2 linked regions of the Metabacillus sp. B2-18 genome follow. Each later gene encodes a partner of the first gene's protein in a complex. Links are inferred from orthologs where the notes say so. Each region holds a gene or a part of one and is shown on either strand. Other genes may lie near its edges. The genes, in order: mfd and uvrA.

Region 1 (4,389 bases):
AAATAGCATCTGCATATTCCTTAGAAAAGTCGCTAAGTTCACTGATTGGTGAATATTTCTTTAAAATTACCTCACCATCACGATCCACAAATATTTCTAATGGATCTCCTTCACGAATTCGTAATGTTCTACGAATTTCCTTTGGAATTACTACGCGACCTAAATCATCAATGCGACGAACTATACCAGTTGCTTTCATCTTACGTTGCCTCACTTTCATCGGATGATAGGAAATTGACGATTGTTGATCCTGCATACAAAATAAATAATAATTAAAACCTTTTTAAACAGGAGCTTTTTTCTATGTAACAATCATCGTTTGTTAAAAATAGTATCCTTCACCATTCGAGTAATATACATCCTTTACCGGATTTTTTAAGATAAAAGTGATAAGCAACTACTAATAATATCCTTTAGAAGCATTTATTAAACCTATTTTATTGGAGAATTTCTTCTTTTTTCACTTGAGATAATCCATTTAAAAGTTCGGTCGTAATGCCAAGCCATTTCTCAACAGCTAATCCTTTTGTATTAACTGTTAGCTTTAATTTACTGCCTTCCATTCCTAAACCAACAATTCGTTGATATTTATTACTTAAGTCAAATAGCTTTTGACCATCAATTAAATTGCTGGCTTCTTCTTCTATGAGAATTGTGATGACTTCTTTATCTTGCTTTATTAACTCAACTCGTTCTTGAATAGCAAAAACCTTCAATTTTGCAATTTGGAAAAGATAATCAACCTCAACTGGATATTCTCCAAATCGATCAATCATTTCTTCTTGCAACTCTTCTAGCTCTTGTAATTCAGTAATTGATCTAAAGCGTTTATACATATCGATTTTTTGACGACCATCTGTAATATATGATTCAGGTAAATATGCATCCACTTGAAGATCAATTTCAACATCTATTGCTTTTTGTTTTGGTTTATCAGTTTGTCTTTCTTCAATAGCTTCTTTCAGCATTTGTGAATATAAATCAAAACCAACAGAATCAATGAAGCCATGCTGTTGAGCCCCTAAAAGATTCCCTGCTCCCCTGATAGAAAGATCCCTCATTGCAATCTTAAAGCCTGAACCTAATTCGGTAAATTCTTTAATAGCTTGTAACCTTTTTTCAGCAACTTCTGTAAGCACCTTATCTTTGCGATACGTAAAATACGCATAAGCTACTCGGTTAGATCGACCTACTCGTCCTCTCAGCTGATAAAGCTGTGATAGTCCCATCTTATCTGCATCATTAACAATAAGCGTGTTAACGTTAGGAATATCTACACCTGTTTCAATAATAGTTGTGCTTACTAACACATCATATTCTCCCTCGAGGAAGCTTAACATGACAGATTCTAACTCATTTTCAGTCATTTTCCCGTGTGCATATGTGACCCTTGCATCTGGTACTAGCATAGAAATTTCCTCTGCTTTTCTTTCAATATCCTCTACCCGGTTATATAGAAAGAAAACTTGACCTCCACGAGACATTTCTCTTTCAATTGACTCTCGAACAAGCGCGCCATTATATTCAACAACATATGTTTGAACCGGAAAACGATTTTCTGGTGGCGTTTCAATAACAGATAAATCCCTTACTCCTAGCATAGACATATGTAAGGTTCTTGGAATTGGAGTTGCTGTTAACGTAAGCACATCCACATTCGCCTTTAATTGTTTTATCTTTTCCTTATGTGTAACACCAAAACGTTGTTCTTCATCAATGATTAGCAATCCTAAGTCCTTATATTTTATATCTTTTGATAGAAGGCGATGTGTCCCAATGACCATATCAACAGTTCCATTGCCCAATCCTTTTGTTGTTTCTGTAATCTCTTTTCTAGATCTAAAGCGACTTAAGAGACCAACACTAATAGGATAGTCCTGAAAACGTTCTCTAACGGTTTCATAGTGTTGTTGAGCTAAAATAGTCGTTGGAACTAACAATGCAACTTGTTTACCATCTGCAATAGCTTTAAAAGCTGCACGTATCGCAACCTCTGTTTTTCCATATCCAACATCTCCACATAAAAGGCGGTCCATTGGACGAAGACGTTCCATATCCTTCTTAATTTCTTGAATGGAGCGCATTTGATCTTCTGTTTCTTGATATGGAAAGGCTAATTCAAATTCTTTCTGCATTTCACCATCTGGTGAGAATGCATATCCCTCACTTGCTTCACGTTCAGCATATAATTTAATTAAATCATCTGCAATATCTTGGACCGAAGACTCAACCTTCTTCTTAACCCTGCGCCAGTCATTTCCTCCAAGCTTGTAAATCTTAGGCTCCTTGCCTTCAGAGCCAACATATTTTTGCACTTGATCAATCTGTTCAACCGGTACATAGAGCTGGTCACTGCCCTGATATCTTATATTTAAATAATCTTTGTGAATCCCGTTTATTTCAAGTGTTTCAATACCAAGATATTTACCAATCCCATGATTAACATGGACAACATAATCGCCAACTTCTAGTTCTGAATAGCTCTTTATTCGCTCTGCATTCGAAAGCTTTTGCCTTCTAACCTGTTTTTTTACACGTTTCTTAAAAAGCTCTTCCTCCGTAATGACAGCGAGCTTTTGCATTGGTAGTTCAAATCCTGTTTGTAAATCTCCTTGAACAACTGAAATTTGACCAGCAATTAAGGGATCGTTTTGCCCCAATATTTTTGCCTGAATTTCATAGTCCTCTAATACATCCTCAAGCTTCTTTGTTCTTTCCTCATTTACGCCTAAAAACACAACAGAATATTGAGATTTTTGAAAGCGTTCAAGTTCATTCTTTAAAACATGCATCTGACCATGGAAATTTTGCATTTGTTTACAAGATATATTTAATATATTTTGTGGACTTGTATGTGGTACATGTCTTAAGAAAAGAGAAAGATAGATAGAAGGATGTTTACTTTTTGTCATAACATCCATATACGAATGTGAAACCTTTATTTCCTGTAGAATTTTTCCTTCTTCAAGTAAACCGGTAAACCACTCTGCCTCTTCCCGTTCTAATTGATCATATGTTTCGTGAATTCTACTGATCTCATCTAAAATTACGATTGAATCAGTAGGAAAATAATCTAGTAAACTAGTAGGCTGCTCATATAGGAGAGAAGAATACTTAAATAGATCATGACTAAATTGGTTATTTCGTAAACGCTCCAAATCATATTGAATATGCTCAAGTAGCATTTCCTTCTGTTGCTCATTTTTTAGCTTTTTTAAATTCTTTGCTAAGCCTGCTTCAATACCTTCTATACTTCGATTTCTTGCTTCTGCATCTATTAGTATTTCAACAGCAGGCCCAATTGTTATCGTTTTTAACATTTCTACTGATCTTTGGTCATCTATATTGAAAGAACGAATAGAGTCAATTTCAGTATCAAATAGTTCGATTCGAACTGCATTTTCTTCAGTTAAAGGATAAATATCAATAATTCCACCACGAACACTAAATTCTCCAGGAGAGCTGACCATGTCTACTCTTTCATATCCTAATGAAATAAAATCTTGAATATAGTGGTCAAGGTCAATATCTTGTCCTAATGATAAATTGAATTGCTTTTGCTTCCATAGCTGTTTTGGAGGAATCAATCGCCTAACACCAGCTACTGGTACAACTACAATAGATTGTTTACCCTCTGACAGTCGGTTAAGAACTTCTATTCTTTGTGATTTTAATTCAGGGCTTGCAATAGCTACCTCTGATGCTATTAAATCATTAACAGGATATAGGTACACATCCTCTTTAATTAGGTTTAACAAATCCTCATAGACTTTTTGAGCTTGGAAAAGGTTATGTGTCACAATCAAGATCGACTTATTTAGTTCATGATACAGTGATGCTGTAAAAACAGTTCTTGCCGAACCGGATAGGCCCGCAACAAGCTGTTCTTTTAATCCCTCTTCAATACCAGATACAACGGTTTTAAAATCATCATTATGATAAAAATATTGCTGCAAACTATTCAAGCTAGAGCCCCCCTCTCAATTGATCAATTAAGTTTAACTGTAGTATGTTTGATTTTAATCATAAATGGTAATGTACTTTGCCATGACATGTTGAAATGAGGACTCACCACATCAAAACAGAAAAATGCCTTGGGTATCACCCAAAGCCCTTACTGAATCAAATTATCCACCTGGTGAAGATCAGGGTTTCTATGTAGTGCATCCTGGCAGTCCTCGCAAATTGTTTTAACATGCATATCTCCATTTTGTTCGTAGGTAATCATTTCTTGACGTTCGTCATTTGTTAAAGAATCAAATCCTAGCTGCTGACTAGAAAGTGATTGATTATCAAGGCTTCCAACCTTCACACCACAGTGTCTACAATAATAATGCAAAGCCATGTTTAGCCTCCTGAAAGGTATGTTTTTATTGATAGTATGGACCT
Region 2 (3,706 bases), 4.3 Mb from region 1 along the record:
ATCTTAGAAGTCCCTCATAACCAATCCTTTTCTTATCCTTTAATGAAAAAATAGGTTGAAAATGATGATAGATGTTTCCTTCGTTGATCGTCACGTAAATCCCCCCTTTGTTAGAAAAAAAGTGAACGAGAAGAATACTCGCTCACTTTACAATAGTAAAATATTCTCCGGCGGCTAGGCTACCATAGTAGATGATCTACCTTAGGTCCTTGGCTTTGCGCCCTTATTTTTCAATAAGTTTGCCTTTATCATTTTGTAGGTCTATTATACCACAACAAATTATTACAATTTCACCAACCGTTCGACAAATAATGACATTTTTCCCATTTACTATATTAACTCTACTTCTTAGATATGAAAAATAGATAAAGAGGCTGAACATATCATTCAGCCCCTACCTCAAATTAACCAAATTAACTTTGCGCTACTTCTTCTTTTTCTTTAATCAGATTTCTCATTCGCTCACGATCGCGCTCTATAATTGGCTTTAAATATTTACCTGTATAAGATTGTTCGTTATTCATAATATCCTCTGGTGTACCAAACCCTACGATCTGACCACCTTTGTCTCCACCTTCAGGACCAAGATCAACAATATAATCGGTACCTTTAATAACATCAAGGTTATGCTCGATGACAAGAACGGTATCACCATTATCCACTAGGCGTTGAAGAACTTTTAAGAGTCTTGCGATATCATCAACATGTAAGCCTGTTGTTGGTTCATCAAGGATGTAGAGTGATTTACCTGTTGAACGTCGGTGCAGTTCTGATGCAAGTTTCACCCTCTGTGCTTCCCCACCGGAAAGTGTCGTTGCGGGTTGACCAAGAGTAATGTAACCAAGCCCTACATCAAAAATCGTTTGCAGCTTTCGTTTAATCTTAGGAATATTTTCGAAAAACGTTACTGCATCTTCGACTGTCATTTCTAAGATATCAGAAATGTTTTTCCCTTTGTAGGTAACTTCCAATGTTTCACGGTTGTATCGTTTCCCATGACAAACTTCACATGGGACATACACATCAGGTAGGAAGTGCATTTCAATTTTAATAATTCCATCTCCACGGCAGGCTTCACAACGTCCACCTTTAACATTGAAGCTGAAGCGGCCTTTTTTATAGCCTCTAACCTTTGCCTCATTTGTTGTTGCAAACACATCACGTATGTCATCAAATACACCTGTATATGTTGCAGGATTGGATCGCGGTGTCCGACCGATCGGTGATTGATCAATATCAATGACCTTTTCAAGTTGTTCAATCCCTTTAATTTCTTTGTGCTCACCTGGCTTCGCCTTAGCATTATGGAGCTTTTGCGCTAGAGATTTATGCAGTACTTCATTGACTAATGTACTCTTACCTGATCCTGAAACACCAGTAACAGCGATAAACATCCCTAGCGGAAATTTCACATTCACATTACTCAGGTTATTTTCTTTTGCACCTTTAATTTCAATATATCGGCCATCAGGTTTTTTACGCTCGTATGGTAAAGGAATAAACTTTTTCCCTGATAAATATTGTCCTGTTAATGAGTTTTCATCACTCATGACTTCTTCAGGTGTGCCTGCCGAAATAACCTGTCCACCATGAATGCCTGCTCCAGGACCAATATCAATTAAATAATCGGCAGCAATCATTGTATCTTCATCATGTTCAACAACAATTAGTGTATTTCCGATATCACGCATATTTTGCAGGGTCTGAATGAGACGGTCGTTATCACGTTGATGAAGTCCAATTGATGGCTCATCAAGTATGTATAAAACACCTGTTAAACGTGAGCCAATTTGAGTGGCAAGACGAATTCGCTGTGCTTCTCCTCCAGATAGGGTTCCAGCTGCACGATTTAATGTTAAATAATCTAAGCCAACATTATTTAAGAAACCTAACCGTTCGCTAATCTCTTTTAAAATCAAATTCGCAATCGTCATTTCTTTTTCTGTTAGAGATAAATTTTGAAAGAATTTAAGTGAATCCTGAACAGACAGCTTTGTTAGCTCTCCAACATGGTTACCCTGAATTAACACAGCAAGAGATTCCTTTTTCAAACGATGCCCCTTACATGTTGGACAGTTTTGCTGTCCCATGTATTTCTCCATTTGCTCACGGATAAAATCAGAGCTAGTTTCTTTGTAACGTCTTTCTACATTGCGAATAACGCCTTCGAACTGAATATAATTTTCTCGAATTTGTCCGAAATCATTTTCATAACGGAAATATATTTCCTCGCCATCGCTGCCGTAAAGGATTTTATCTAGTAGGTGCTTTGGAATGTCCTTTACTGGAATATCCATATCAATTCCATAATGATTGCAGACTGCTTCAAGCATTTGCGGATAATATTGAGAACTAGTTGGTTCCCATGGGGCAATCGCATGCTGTTTCAAGGTTAAATCTTTATTAGGAATAACAAGATCTAAATCCACTTTAAGCTTTGAACCGAGACCATCACATTCCGGACATGCTCCAAACGGGCTGTTAAACGAGAACATTCTTGGCTCAAGCTCACCAATTGAGAAACCACATTGGGGGCAGGCATGATGCTCACTGAAAAGCAGCTCTTCTTCACCCATTACGTCGATAATGACTCTTCCTTCTCCAAGACCTAAAGCTGTTTCTAATGAATCAGCAAGTCGTGAAGCAACACCTTCTTTTACAACAATACGGTCTATTACAACCTCAATCGAATGCTTTTTATTCTTTTCTAAAGAAATTTCTTCCGATAATTCCTGCATTTCTCCGTCTATTCTTACACGGACATAGCCTTGTTTTTTAATGTCCTCGAACACTTTAACATGCGTTCCCTTGCGACCTGACACAACTGGAGCAAGAACCTGTAGCTTTGTTCGCTCTGGATACTCTAGAATACGATCAACCATTTGTTCAATGGTTTGGGACGATATTTCAATGTCATGAATCGGACATGTGGGACGCCCGACTCTTGCGAAGAGAAGACGCAAATAGTCATAAATTTCCGTTACAGTCCCAACCGTTGATCGTGGGTTTCGGCTAGTTGTTTTTTGGTCAATTGAAATAGCTGGTGATAATCCTTCAATCGCATCAACATCAGGCTTATCCATTTGCCCTAAAAACTGACGAGCATATGCTGATAAAGACTCTACATAGCGACGTTGTCCTTCAGCATAAATCGTATCAAATGCGAGTGAGGACTTACCGGACCCAGATAGCCCGGTAAGCACCACAAGCTTGTCACGCGGAATGGTTACATCTATGTTTTTTAAGTTGTGGGCACGTGCTCCCTTCACAACAATATGTTCCATTGCCATTATCGCTTCATCCTTCCGCTTTTAACTCTAAAATCAAATCACGCAGCTCAGCAGCACGTTCAAAGTTCAATGATTTGGCTGCTTCCTTCATTTCATTTTCCATTTCAGCAATCACTTTATCTCGCTCTTTCTTCGTTAATTTCGTTAACTTATTCGCAGCTGTTGCCTCGTAATCTTCAGGAGTTTCTGCAGCAGTTGTTGCACGAATAACATCACGAATTTCTTTTTGAATGGTTTGAGGAGTGATTCCATGCTTTTCATTAAATTCTATCTGAATTTCACGACGACGCTTTGTCTCATTAAGTGCAATTTCCATTGAATTTGTAATTTTATCGGCGTACATAATAACATGTCCCTCTGCGTTACGGGCCGCACGACCGATTGTTTGAATAAGAGAACGTTCTGATCTTAAGAAG

What was found.
Region 2: the proteins of mfd (region 1) and uvrA are in contact, whole or in part, in a crystal structure (PDB 4DFC), measured with the Escherichia coli proteins. The link is inferred for Metabacillus sp. B2-18 from one-to-one orthologs.

Annotation. Positions count from the first base shown.
Region 1 is NZ_CP088245.1:62,355-66,743, reverse strand. Bases 238-4,299 are described here. They hold mfd (transcription-repair coupling factor), read right to left. Parts: upstream 3,966-4,299; coding sequence 438-3,965; downstream 238-437. Other genes in these bases: LPC09_RS00325 (anti-sigma-F factor Fin), read right to left, coding at 4,115-4,299. In the rest of the region: spoVT (stage V sporulation protein T), read right to left, coding at 1-199; more of LPC09_RS00325, read right to left, coding at 4,300-4,345. UniProt on the Escherichia coli protein: Couples transcription and DNA repair by recognizing RNA polymerase (RNAP) stalled at DNA lesions. Mediates ATP-dependent release of RNAP and its truncated transcript from the DNA, and recruitment of nucleotide excision repair machinery to the damaged site.
Region 2 is NZ_CP088245.1:4,330,266-4,333,971, forward strand. Bases 214-3,592 are described here. They hold uvrA (excinuclease ABC subunit UvrA), read right to left. Parts: upstream 3,291-3,592; coding sequence 414-3,290; downstream 214-413. Other genes in these bases: uvrB (excinuclease ABC subunit UvrB), read right to left, coding at 3,298-3,592. In the rest of the region: LPC09_RS21920 (EAL domain-containing protein), read right to left, coding at 1-94; more of uvrB, read right to left, coding at 3,593-3,706. UniProt on the Escherichia coli protein: The UvrABC repair system catalyzes the recognition and processing of DNA lesions. UvrA is an ATPase and a DNA-binding protein. A damage recognition complex composed of 2 UvrA and 2 UvrB subunits scans DNA for abnormalities.